3 regions of the Caldifermentibacillus hisashii genome follow, and region 1 is predicted to be linked to each of the others. Evidence: riboswitches for the same ligand, from Rfam matches in the RefSeq annotation. Region 1 holds a riboswitch; each other region holds the start of a gene.
The links. Region 1 has a riboswitch for cobalamin ahead of NSQ14_RS01330 (anaerobic ribonucleoside triphosphate reductase). Riboswitches for the same ligand answer to the same signal wherever they lie in the genome.

Region 2: it holds a riboswitch for cobalamin, as region 1 does, so the genes downstream of both, NSQ14_RS18425 (DUF4430 domain-containing protein) here and NSQ14_RS01330 (anaerobic ribonucleoside triphosphate reductase) in region 1, are expected to answer to the same signal.
Region 3: it holds a riboswitch for cobalamin, as region 1 does, so the genes downstream of both, NSQ14_RS14880 (ABC transporter substrate-binding protein) here and NSQ14_RS01330 (anaerobic ribonucleoside triphosphate reductase) in region 1, are expected to answer to the same signal.

The regions. Positions count from the first base shown of each region.
Region 1 is NZ_CP155467.1:252,262-256,935, reverse strand. Features, by position in the region: gene nrdG (anaerobic ribonucleoside-triphosphate reductase activating protein) at 1-364, opposite strand, end outside; gene NSQ14_RS01330 (anaerobic ribonucleoside triphosphate reductase) at 361-2,232, opposite strand; cobalamin riboswitch at 2,372-2,563, opposite strand; gene NSQ14_RS01325 (NCS2 family permease) at 2,719-3,990, opposite strand; partial or broken gene NSQ14_RS01320 (DUF817 domain-containing protein) at 4,387-4,674, opposite strand, start outside.
Region 2 is NZ_CP155467.1:3,856,761-3,861,434, reverse strand. Features, by position in the region: gene NSQ14_RS18425 (DUF4430 domain-containing protein) at 1-2,120, opposite strand, end outside; cobalamin riboswitch at 2,248-2,432, opposite strand; gene NSQ14_RS18420 (PaaI family thioesterase) at 2,730-3,221, shown strand; gene zupT (zinc transporter ZupT) at 3,748-4,560, shown strand.
Region 3 is NZ_CP155467.1:3,045,306-3,049,979, reverse strand. Features, by position in the region: gene NSQ14_RS14900 (hypothetical protein) at 1-824, shown strand, start outside; gene NSQ14_RS14895 (hypothetical protein) at 821-952, shown strand; gene NSQ14_RS14890 (DMT family transporter) at 1,256-2,206, opposite strand; gene NSQ14_RS14885 (GNAT family N-acetyltransferase) at 2,313-2,594, opposite strand; cobalamin riboswitch at 2,756-2,940, shown strand; gene NSQ14_RS14880 (ABC transporter substrate-binding protein) at 3,096-4,061, shown strand; gene NSQ14_RS14875 (FecCD family ABC transporter permease) at 4,027-4,674, shown strand, end outside.

The sequences.
Region 1 (4,674 bases):
CAAGAACATCGCAATAACCGAGTAATTCATGTATATACGGGTCACGCGATGCGAGGAGTTGTTCGAATGTAAAGCCTGTATAGATCCATATATTTTTTCCTAATTCCTTTAATCGTTTCGCCACTTTGCACACTTCTTCCACCTGAAAAAAGGGTTCCCCGCCGGATAAGGTTACATCGGTCAGTGGATTACTGGCCACTTCCTCAACTACTTCTTCAACTGACATCTCTGTTCCATTATTGATATTCCAACTTCTCGGATTATGGCATCCCTTGCAGAAGTGCGGGCAGCCTGCAAAAAAGATAACTGTCCGTAAACCTTCACCGTCAACAACGGAATCATGGATAATATTCATGACTTTCATTGATGTTTAACCCTTTCGCTTTCTTCTGCCCGTTTAGCTGAATTCCATCTTTTCATATCGCCAACTAAGTAACCGGTTATTCGTCTAATCCGCCCAATCTTATTTTCATCCGAATTATGGCAAACCGGACATTCGTTATCAATGATTCCCGAATAACCGCAGACGCCGCACTGGTCAACCGGATGATTAATGGCACCATAGCCAATATCATATTGTGCCATGGCTTTTACTAATCGATCTAATGCATGAATATTTTTGGATACATCTCCATCACACTCAATATAAGTAATATGGCCACCATTACATAGTTTATGAAAGGAGCCTTCAATTTTTATTTTATCAATCGCCTTGATTTTATAGTAAACAGGGATATGGAATGAATTCGTATAATAGGATCGGTCCGTCACTCCGGGAATTTTCCCAAACTCCTTTTGATCATTCCGGGTAAATTTCCCTGATAACCCTTCTGCCGGGGTGGCAATTAAGGAGAAATTTAAATTGTATTTTTCACTTGCTTCGTCTACTTTTGCCCGCATATGCTGAACAATGCGATACCCTAATTGATAGGATTCCTTTGATTCACCATGATGTTTGCCCGTTAATGCAACCAGTGCTTCAGCCAATCCAATGAAACCTACACTTAATGTTCCATGCTTTAATACTTCTCCTACTTCATCGTCAGGTTTTAAGTTTTCGCTATCCTTCCAAATATGCTGACCATATAAAAAAGGGAAATGCTTTGCCTGCTTTTTTGCCTGAAAATCAAACCGCTCTAACAGTTGTTTAATTACGAGATTGATATAGTGATCCAGTATGTTAAAATAATCACATTCATCTTTAGCAATCAACGCAATTTTTACAAGATTAATAGACGTAAAAGATAAATTTCCGCGACGAATACTATTTTCATCACCATGACGATTTGCCATCACTCGGGTACGGCAACCCATATAGGCAATTTCCGATTCCGGGGTTCCGTCATAGTATGGGCAATTGAACGTAGAATCTATAAAACTAAAGTTTGGAAATAAGCGTTTTGCTGTCGTTTCAAGCGCTAATTTGTATAAATCATAGTTTGGTTCTCCGGGCTCGAAATTGATCCCTTTTTTCATTTTAAAAATTTGAATCGGAAAAATTGGTGTCTCCCCCTTGCCGAGTCCGGCTTTCGTTGCCAACAACATATTTTTTATTAGCAAGCGGCCTGCCCTGGATGTATCAGTACCGTAATTAATAGATACAAACGGAACTTGTCCGCCTCCACGAGAATGCATTGAATTACAATTATGGATGAAAGCTTCACACGCTTGGTACACATCTCGGTTGGTTTCTTTCCAGGCCAATGCTTCAAGCTCTTCTTCTGTATAGCAGGTGGAATAACTTTTCAAACGGTTGATATTTTTTTGGAATGTTTTATCAATGTAAGGCGCAAGGTCATAATCAAACATCGGATAACTTTGCCCGCCATGCTGCATGTTTTGATTTGATTGAAAAATAATCGCCGCTAATGCCATGGCACTGCTAATATCATTCGGTTCACGCATATAACCATGACCGGTATTAAATCCACCCTTTAATACCTCACCCAACGGAATCTGACAGCAGGTGGTCGTACCCGTCACCATAAAGTCAAGATCATGGGGATAAATAAAATTATCATCAATCGCCTTTGTTACCTCTTCACTTAGCATCATTTGTTTTGCATAAAACTTACTGACCTCAGATGAGATTTTTGACATTTGTCCCATCGGTGAAGAACCGTCCATATTTGCATTTTCTTGAATGAGATCATGATTGCGTGAAAAAACAATCTCATTTAACGAATGTAAAGGAAAATCGCAAACAGTCTCTTGTTTGTTTCTTATACTCATTTTCTATGCTCTCCTGTCTATCGCTAGTTTTGGGTAAATAAAAAACCGTTCACGCTCGGGATGAACGGCGGTAAAAAACGATAGAAAGGCAGCATGAAATAAGCTTCTCCATCGTTTCACCTTCTCACACCCCGAAGAAACGAAACGTCAAGTTACGGCAGGTCTCCTGGCTTGTGCTTCTTCCTACTAAAGCCCTTCCCATATCACCGCAAAAGATGAGTGATACAGTGGATTGCTTATTCGTCCACACGAACAGTTGCGGGGGCAGCTCCAGATTCGAACTGGATTCCCTTTTCAGACAAATACTGTCACCATAACTCAAATCACTATATTTAGTATTATACGAACGGAAAACAAACTACATCTAGTATCCTACCATACTGAGTTTTTGATTTCAATAAAAATTTGGATGTGAGAGTAATTTATACCCAACTACAGATTGTACGGTTTCTTGTCAAATAGAAAAACCTCCGAAATCTCGGAGGTCTAACTTACAAATTGAAAGATAAAATTTAAAAGAAATAAACCGGCTATTATATAAAGCGTCACTGAAACTCGCTTTGCTTTCCCTGTAGTTAATTTCAAAATCGCATAAAAAATAAAGCCAATGGCAATACCATCTGCAATACTGTATGTGAAAGGAATCATAATCATAATAAAAATTGCCGGAAAAGACTCCGTTAAATCATGAAGGTCTAAGTTACGAATATTTTGCACCATTAGACCACCAATGATAATTAGTACAGGTGCAATCGCATTGGAAGGAACCATATTCATGTACGGAATGAAAAAAGTTACTCCCAAAAATAAAAATCCGGTTGTAATCGCAGTTAAACCTGTCCGTCCACCTGCTGCAATAGCTGCAGTAGATTCAGCAGTCGATACAGTTGGGCTTGAACCAAAGATTCCAGACAACATTACTGAAATACCATTTGCCTGAAATGCCTTTTTAAATTTTTCCGGGTGATTTGCCAGTTTCATATGACCGGAAATCAAGCCAATATTTTCAAAGATGACAACCATCGTTACAGAAAATACGGCAATTAGAAACGGAAAAGATGCCCAATGCTCTAAAGAAAATGATCCGAACACTTCACTATAACCTTCTAATGATAAAGAATCATTAGTCCCTGAAGGCAAAATACCAAATAAGAATGCGATGCCTGTTCCAATAAGGATTGTCCATAAAAAGTTCCCTTTTACATTGCGAATAAATAAAATTAACGCAATGATTAATGTTAAGATCGTAGCAATAACATTGGGATCACTCAAGTTTCCTAAAGAAATGATTGACAGGTCTCCACGTTCAACTAAATGACCTTTTTCCAGTCCAATAAGCATGAGGAAAAGACCGATTCCGATATTAATTGCTTCCTTCAATATTCCGGGAATTCCGTTACTAATAATCGTCGTTAAGGAAGTGAATGAAATCAGTGCAAAAATGAGTCCAGAGATGACTGTTACGCCGAGAGCTTCCTGCCAACTTAGCCCCATGGATTGTACAAGTGTATAGGTAAACATGGCATTAATCCCCATGCCCGGAACGACTAATATCGGTGCATTAGCCCAAATCCCCATCAGTAAACACCCGACAAATGAGGTCAGGATCGTACCCAACATTGCCCCTTCCAGTGGAATACCAGCCTCTGATAAAATGAGCGAATTCACAGCAATAATATAAACAATGGTAAAAAAACCGGTTAATCCTGCTGCTAATTCCTGCTTAACAGTCGTATCATGTTGTTTTAATTGAAACATTTTACTCCTTCTATTCAGTTTTCCCTCGCCCGACCCGCTCTCTTTCAAAAGCCACATATTTTCTATTTTATTTTAAAAAAACGATTTGTCAATGGAATGGAATTTTATAATCAATGGAATCTTTGGTGTAATTTTACAACTGATCTTTCATTTACGTTAAAAAATAAGGTCCAGACCTCTTTTAAGGAATACCATTTTTGAATTTGACTCATTCTCATGCAGTTAGTCTTATATTTTGAACACCCTACATATCTCTTGAATTTGTTTTCTTCTTTAAATGAGATTGAACAAATCATTTCATATCGATTATAAGGGGTAGCGTTCTTAGTCAGCCATTGCTTTTCCTTACATATTCATTCCATTTCTTACAAAAAAGTAAGGTATATCTTTTTTGATTTAAAAATACTGATTTGTGCCTATACTAGTGGAGCTTTTTCCTTTCACCTGCTTTAACGTCGCAACAATCAGAAAGCTGACAATTACTAATAACAGCCATGAGCTGATTTTTCCCAGGTGAACGAGACTCCAAGCATCTGTTTGGTCTGGATATTGCCAAGCGCCAAAGAACGTGGCAATATTCTCAGCAATCCAAATGAAAAATCCGATGAGTATAAAAGAAAGTGTGAGTGGCATACGGTAGCGGGTTCCGTTCACTTGAAACATAACCCATGACCGCCAAAAGAC
Region 2 (4,674 bases), 350 kb from region 1:
TTATTTTTATATTTCTGATATGCAGCGAGAGCCAAAGTTGCCTGAGAGCTAGCGATCGGGTTGGGTTCACGTTCCGATATAAGGTGAGAAAATCCGCCATCAGCATTTTTGTAGTCCAATAATCGTTTGACTAGGTTCCCTTCTGCTTTTGTAAAATCACTACCTGTCGGATCAATTCCTGCTGCTGATAAACCGATAATGACAGATGCGATCGATTCACTTGCTTCTCCTCCAGCGAAAGTATCATAAAATCCGCTTGAGCTCGTTTGATTACTGGAAAGCCAGTCTACAGCTTTCTCAATGGCTGCTTGAACATTTTCATTTTCTGAATAGGGAGCAAGAGCAGCAATCGCTATCCCGGTTAAATCTGCACTGGGCGTTTCTCCTGCTAAAGACCATGCCCCGTTATTAAGTTGAGTTTTTACAATATAGTCAACTATCTTTTCTCTTGTCCAGTCAGCCTTTTCATTAACAGGATAGCCACCACTATCTAAAGCAAGCAGGGCATAGATAGGCCCGTTATTTCCTTGATTCGTCATATTTTTATGATTAACCAACTGTTCAATTAAGTTATAGCCGGCAATCTTTGTCGCATCTTTGCCAGCAGCGGTTAAAGATAAAATAATACTCTCTAAATCAGTTACTTTACGAAACTCAGCTTTATTGGCAGTAACCTGGTTTATTAACTGATCAATATAATCACTTGGAATCGTTACCCCTAAAGCATTAAATGCAACGGTACTATACAAATCATTAACACGATGGTCAAGCAAGTATTGACGGCTACTATTTAAAGCCGTTGCAAATTCTTCCGGTGAAAGTGTTTCTGGAGTTGTTGGTTCGGGTACTTCAGGCTGATTTGGTTCTTTACCAGGTACTTCACCTTTTAAAAAGTTTTGATAAGAGGCTAATGCGAAAAATGCTTGATTCGTTGCCATGCTATTTGAATCTTGTGTCAGTAAATGGGCAAATCCATTGTCATCCTTTTGAAAATGAAGAAGACGCTGAACTAAATTCAACTCAGATTTTGTAAACTGCTTACCGGTTGGATCGATGTTATTGGCACATAATCCGACAATTACTTGGGCTATCGATTCACTTGATTCTCCACCGTTAAAAGTATCGTAGTATCCGGCACTGTCTGTTTGAGTCGCTGAGAGCCAGACTACAGCTTTCTCAATGGCTGCTTTTACGTTTTCCTGATTTGAATAAGGAGCCATAGCCGTCAGTGTCATTGCCGTTATATCCACACTAGGAGTCGGGCCGTATAGGGACCATGCACCATTGTCTAATTGGGCACCTATTATATGGTTAATTAATTTTTCCCTTGTCCATTCGGCATTTGGATTTTGAATAGTATAATTACCACTATCAAGTGCCCATAAGGCAAAAATCGGCCCATTATTTCCTTGATTCGTCATTCGTTCGTGTGTAACTAAAAGGTCGATCAAATTGATGCCTTCAATATTTGTTGCATCTTTACCGGCAGCAGATAATAAAATAATTGTGTTCTCCAAATCGGTTACTTTCCGGAACTCACCGTTATTGGCCACAACTTCATTAATTTTTGAATCAATTATGGATTGTGGAATATTTTTATTCAAAATGCTTAATGTAAGGACTCCATACCAATCAAGAGAATTATTACTAAGCAAATGAGCCGCTGTTTTTTCAATAATTGATGAGAGTTCTTCTGGTTGCACAGTAGGGTTCTTTGTCCAATCAATTACTCGAAATAGCAACTGGTCACCCGGCTTTACTTTGCTATCCATTACACCGGTATTTGAAGCGATTCCATTTACAAAAAATCCCCAATACTTGTTTCCTTCAGCAACAACACCCTTTATTGCTTTTAAATATGGGCCATAATCGGAGTCTTCAAAGGTGACATCGGTTGCAGCCTTTTTTAGCACATCACCAGCCGTATCCCCATCGGAAAAATCAACGACTGAGCGCTCGATCAAAAAGCTGCCATCTTCTTTCATAACGGAAACATTGACCTTATTTTCAGGTGTATCTGCTAAAACGTGGTGTAAAGAAGAGATACTACTTTGGGTAATCAGTAAAATTAATGCGATAAAAACGAAAATTCTTTTTCCCACTCTGTTTGCGAAATTCACTAATCATTCCTCCTTTTGTTGTTTTTTGCCATAAAAAAACATCTCATGGAGGAGATGTATTTGTGCATGAAGTTATATTAAACTACTTTTTCAATGCAACAGACACACCCCCTATATCCACGTAGGGTTATGGCGTTTGAAACAGGCAGGTCTCCTGGCTTATGTTCATCATTCTCTACACCTTCCCGTTATGAAAACAGTGGTATCCGATAGAGAACTCCCAATTACAGTGGCGGGACCGCGTCGGATTTGCACCGAACTTCCCTTTTAAGACTCATATTTAAATGAGCCACCTATTTCTTATATGAAATTATCATTTTAACTAAATCATAGTTTTTGACAGTGATTTTGTCAATAATTTCCCTGTGAAAACGATGTTATTCCAAAAGAAAAAGATTTGAATAAACTTACCTATCAAGAGAATATAAAATGAGTCTTGAAAAAGAGATTATAATTCAGCTTTTTCAACCAAAATTTTTATGGAATAGGAAAACAAGTAATTGTAATATGGTAAACAGCCAATTTTCCCGAATCCCTTGAAAAATTTTAACTATGAATATATTATTCTTAATCGTTTATCGTATAATGTTATAGAAGGAGGGATTTCATATGGAAGAATTGGTCGAACAGGCAGTTCAAGATTATTATGGGGAAGAAATTGCATGGTGCTACGGGTGTGGCAGACTAAATGAAAAAGGTCACCATTTTCGGACAGGTTGGTTAACACCCGAAGAGAAAACAGTCACCTATTATCAACCAAAACCGGAACATACAGCCATCCCGGGTTTTGTTTACGGAGGTTTACTTGCTTCTTTTGTTGATTGCCATAGTACAGGGTCTGCATCATTAGCATTACATTATAAAAATGGACATGAACTCGGTGACGGTACCGAACCACCAAGATTTGTAACAGGTTCATTGCATGTTGACTTTTTACAGCCGACCCCACAAAACGTGATATTAAAGGCTATTGGAATGGTAGAGGAAATTCATCCAAAAAAATGGAAAGTTTTAACAGAGGTATATGCTGGGGATATTCCTTGTGCCAAAGGAGAAGTAGTTGCGGTCATTATGCCGGCAACATTTTTAAAAAACAAATGACAGCGCTCCCAAACCAACATAAATTTTCCATTGAATTTTACGGGAGAATAGTATATTATCAAAATGTAAGCTGCATTGTTCGTATAAATAATTAAGTTTTTCACCTAAGTATTTATAGGGAGTTTAAGAGAATATAGTGTGAATGACATATCTCTGTCTATATGACTTGGAGGGCAAGCAGGATCACTATTGCAAACACCCACTTGTCTGAGAGTGGTGGTTTTAAAACTTCATTATAAAGCTACGGCAAATGTGGCTTTTCATTAAACAAAAGAAACCAGTCTTGCATAGGCTGGTTTTTTTGTCATAAAATAATTCATATGATCCTATCAATTTTCCACTACTAAATGTTTATATTAGGAAAAATTCTTGCCTCGATACTTAAAGTGAAAAGTCCCTCCAACTTATCTTTCTCGTTGACTCAAACTTTTTAGATGGGAATATAAGATGAGTCATTAAGGGGAAATTTTGTATTTCTTAAACAATAGTAGCATATTATTTTTGTGAATTGAGGTGAGAAACCAGGATGGATATAAATGTATTATTCGCCTTTAGTCTGACATTATTGGCCGGTTTGGCGACCGGAATCGGAAGTGTCTTAGCATTTTTTACTTCAACCACAAATACAAAATTTCTTTCGTTAGCATTAGGGTTTTCCGCGGGTGTGATGATTTATGTTTCTATGATTGAAATTTTTGTAAAGGCACAAAACGCACTGGTCACAGAACTTGGTAGCCCTGCAGGAAATTGGATTACCGTTATTAGTTTCTTTGCCGGTATGTTATTGATTGCATTAATTGATAAATTTATTCCAAAACAGAATAATCCACATGAGTTAAGGAAAGTGGAAGATATGAAGGACAGACCGGGCTTAACTTCGGACGATCCGGGTTTAATGAAAATGGGGATTTTCTCAGCCTTGGCTATAGGGATTCATAATTTTCCAGAGGGGATTGCCACTTTTGCTTCAGCTCTGCAAGATCCGACATTAGGTATTTCAATTGCGGTTGCCATTGCTATTCACAATGTACCTGAGGGCATCGCTGTATCGGTTCCGGTATATTATGCAACAGGGAGTAAAAGGAAGGCGTTCAAGTTATCTTTTTTATCCGGTTTATCCGAACCACTCGGAGCTCTAGTTGCATATTTAGTTTTACTGCCTTATTTAACAGATTTAGTGTTCGGTATTATTTTTGCTGCCGTGGCGGGGATAATGGTGTTTATTTCATTAGATGAGTTGTTACCCGCTGCCAAAAAATATGATGAAGCACATAAATCCATATACGGCCTGATTGCCGGTATGGCGGTCATGGCGGTTAGCTTGCTCTTATTTATGTAGTATGTGAGATTTTATATGAGCAAGTTTTCGGTTTATCGAGGCAAGATTTGGCCTCTCGACTTGGCGTCTCATCGCCAAAAAAACCAGATTTTCGCCCAAAAAAGGTGACGAGAA
Region 3 (4,674 bases), 1.2 Mb from region 1:
TGTTATTTTATATTAAGAAGAATGACTTTGTGAAAGCAATTGAAACGGGAGAAAAACTAATAAAACAACATGGATATGAATGTTTAGGGGGAAAATTGGAGCTGGGTATTTTTTATTACAATTTAGCCCTAAGTTATAAAAACCTATACTATTATGAATTAGCTAGCTCCTATGTGAAACGAGCGCTTTCAATATTTAAAGATGAGTATCTTTTAGAAAGGGCTTTAGCTTGTCACATCATTCTCGGCACCTGCTATAATAATCTAGGCAAGTTTCAAGACTCATTAGACACGTATCAATTGGCTGAAAGGATATTGGATTACTTACCGAAAGAGGAACATAAAAAGTATCGTTTTGCTATTAATAATAATCTGGGGAACTGCTTTGAATTCCAAGGGAAGTATTTGGAGGCAGTTAACTATTATATAGAAGCAACAAAATATTTAACGTATCAGGACCCAAATAATGCTATTTTAAATCTAATCCGTTGTTATTATACGTTAGGAGATTTTTCAAATGCGAAAAAATGGATACAAAAAGCCCGTTCCAATGATAGTGGCATGATTCCTGAAAAGTTCGACATACAATATAAAGTCTTTGAAACAATAATGGCTGACAATCTTACTGTAGAATGCATGATAGATATACAAAAGTTAAGTATAGATTACTTTTTATCGATGAATGATTGGATGCTTACCGCTTATTACTCTAAATTATTTGCTTCATTATATGAATCTAATAATCTTTATAAACAAGCAAATTCAATGTATAAGCTCGCTTTGCAAATACGTAATGAAAACATACAAGGAGAGAATGAGGAATGAAAAAGCTACTTTTTGTAATCTTATTCACTTTGTTTTGTAGCATTTATTTTGAAAGTGATTTTCAAGTAACTAGTGATGAGGATGTGGGGCCAATGAGCGATCATTCTAGTGAAATAGAAAATGGTTAAGATGAATCAAATAGCTCGCGTGACAAAAAACCACCGGACCTCCGATGGTTTTTTGCCAAATTCATAAAGTTTCTCTATTCCAACTCAAACGCCCCGGTATAAAGCTGATAGTACTTGCCTTTTTCTCCAATCAGCTTCTCATGGTTGCCGCGTTCGATGATTCTGCCTTGTTTAAGGACTATAATACATCAGAGTTCACCTATGAAATTAGCTTGTTAAACGATTTGGTTCACGCCTACAACAACATTCTCCACTTGTCTTTTCATTATATGCACGGAAAAAAGTCCTCCACGATGCAAACTATTAATTGTGGAATGCTTTTTCATCATAGTTTGAGCTGTTTTCTTTTAAAACTGGTTTTTTCACTAATGCTAATAATAAAATCATGCCGATTATGCACAGAGAACCGAGCCATTGAAAAAATCCAAACGGTACTTTCAACCAGAAGACGGTGGTCAACACGGCGGCTAATGGTTCAAGGCTACCAAGTAAACTAGTTTCCTTTGGTTCTAAGCTTTGCAAACTCTCAATATAAAACCAGAAGGCTAACATTGTTCCAAACAGTATGACAAAACTGAGATACATTACGATTTCAAAGTTGAAAGTTGCTATATGTATTCTCCAAGGCGGATGGATAAAACTGAGAGCAACACCGCCGATGATCATGGCCCAACCAACGATAACAAGGGAACCGAATTGCTTGATAAGCGGGACGGCATACAATGTATAAAAGGCGAGTGCCACACCGGATAAAACGCCCCAAATAATGGCCGGCATTGGTACAGAGAGTTTAGATATCGAACCGTTTGTCAATAATAAAAAACTTCCGATAAGGGCTAAGCAAACCGTGATAACGTCTTGCCCGGTAAGAACGGCCTGTCTGCGGAAAACGGTATAAATAATAATCATGACAGGTGCCAAATATTGTAAAAGTGTAGCCACTGCCGCATTACCATGGCTGATAGATGCCATATATGTATATTGGACTGCCAGCATACCGAGCAACCCGAAGATAATTAATTGTATGGATGACCTTTTCTGTTTCCATACACGAATGATTTGGCTCCGTTCTTTTTTAAAAAATTGGATAGTCAATAACGCAATTCCGGCAAGCAATAATCGGATGGTGACTAGCCAATTGACCGAGATACCAAATTGTTGAAACAGTTTTTGTGAGACAGTGCCGCCGATTCCCCAAAATATCGCGCCGAGGATGACTAGCAATAACCCTAATTTTCTTGAATACGTGTTCATAATGTACTCCTGCCCATTAAATAGTCATACCACTATCATAATAAAAATATTTCCTCTTTTCTATAATTCCCATTAAAAAAGAGGACATCGACTGCCCCCAAATGATTTAGAGAAGTAAATCTTTATATTCCTCACTGTTTTCCAATACTTTTTTGGCATAAGAACATTCAGCGATAATATGCAGTTGGTTTGCTTTCGCATATTCCGCCACTTGATTTACCAACTGTTTACCTAAACCTTTTCCATTATGTCCTTCATTCACAATCGTATGGGTTATAGTGATTTGTTGTTTACCGTCGAGATCGGAAGGAATGTACTCAATTCTTGCAATGACTTCCCCGTCTTCTTCCATGTAAAATTGATTGGTACCTGCTTTTATTTCTGCCATCTTAAACCGCCTCCTAGTTCTCACTTTATTTAATAAATACGTTTTCATTAGTATAACAAAAAACTTATTGAATTACCCTGAAAAAAGGTCTAAAAAATAGATAATATATTTACTTGGACTAAGCAATTCTACATGTTATAATTCTTGCATAAGAAAAAATTTCATATCCAAAAGGATTAGGTGTCTTTTTTAAAGACTTAATAGGGAAGTTGGTGAAAATCCAACGCGGTCCCGCCACTGTAAATGGGAGCTCTCTTATATACAAGCCACTGTCATCGGAATGGGAAGGCGGAATAAGAGAGTGATGATCATGAGCCAGGAGACCTGCCTATTCTTTTGCACCAAAAAACCTACGCGGATAGGGAGGTGTGCAATATAGTTGTTCATTGCATCCTCGAATTGATAGGATGTTTTTTTGTCTTTTAATGAGGGTCATTTTTAAGCCGAAACCAATCGAATTTTATCGATAGTTAGTTTATCAAAATAGAGGAGAGATTCACCTTGAAAAAAAGATACATATTTCTAATCCTGTTGCTTACATTCGGATTACTTGCCGGGTGCGGGGCAAAGGATGACTCGAAAACAAATCAAAACGGAGATAATACTAAAACAGAACAAGCAGAAAGTACAACAGCCGCCTTCCCGGTTAAGATTAAAGATGCCGTCGATCAGGAAGTGGTCATTGATAAAAAACCGGAGAGAATTGTTTCCTTAATTCCGAGCAATACAGAGATTGCCTTTGCGTTGGGACTTGGTGATGAAATTGTCGGCGTATCCGATTTTGATAATTATCCCGAAGAAGCATTAGAAAAAGAAAAAATTGGCTCTATGGATTTCAATGTAGAAAAGATTATTTCCTTAAAACCTGATTTAGTGCTTGCACATGCATCAGGTGCTCACAATTCTGAAGCCGGATTACAACAGTTGCGAGATGCGGGCATAACCGTTCTTGTTGTGAATGATGCGGAAAACTTTGAAGACGTCTATGATTCTATTAAAATGATTGGGAAAGCGACAGGGGAACAAGCTAAAGCACAATTACTTATTGATGACATGAAGACGAAAATTGAAAAAATTCGTGAAAAAACTGCAAAGATTCAAGATAAGAAGAAAGTATATATAGAAATATCTGCCCCTGATATTTACGCCGCAGGGAAAAATACATTCATGGATGAAATGCTGAAAATCGTTCATGCAGAAAATGTGGTGACCGAAGAGGGATGGCCAAAAATTGAACCGGAAGCGATCATTGCCGCCAATCCGGATGTCATCATAATCACTTACGGATCCTATACGGAAGGGGCAGTTGAACAAGTGCTAAGTCGAGAAGGTTGGGACCAGGTGAATGCTGTAAAAAATTCTCAAGTAGTCGATATTAATTCCGATATGGTCACTCGTTCAGGTCCACGTCTCGCTGAAGGGGTAGAGGAAATTGCAAAAGCAGTTTATCCGGAAATTTTCCAATAAGAAACCTTTTGCGTATATGGCAGCATCCATCCTTTTGGTTGCTGCCATTCTCATCGGTATTTCAATCGGTACTGTAACGGTTCCGATTGGTGATATTGTCAAAATTATCGGATCACGTCTTTTTAATATATCGCATGTAAATGTCGATCCGATGTATACAACAATCGTTTGGAATATTCGCTTTCCCCGTGTCGTTTTAGCGGGATTGGTTGGTGCGTCCTTGGCCATTGCAGGAGCCGCCTTTCAAGGGTTATTAAAAAACCCGTTAGCTGATCCTTACACGCTCGGTGTTTCATCCGGGGCTTCGGTTGGTGCTGTTTTGACTATCTTTTTGCATATCACTATCCCTGTCATCGGTTCATATACGCTGCCGTTTCTAAGTATTTTATTTGCCCTAATAACCATTATTGCTGTCCTTATTTTTGCAAAAAGAATTGATCGCTCAATGAAAGTCGAAACGATTATTTTAACAGGTGTGATTTTTAGCTCCTTTTTAAGTGCTTTTATATCCTTGATGATTGCTTTGACAGGGGATGAACTTCGGCAAATTGTCAGCTGGCTAATGGGAAGCGTTTCGATGAGAGGTTGGGAATATATTCAGATTATTTTACCG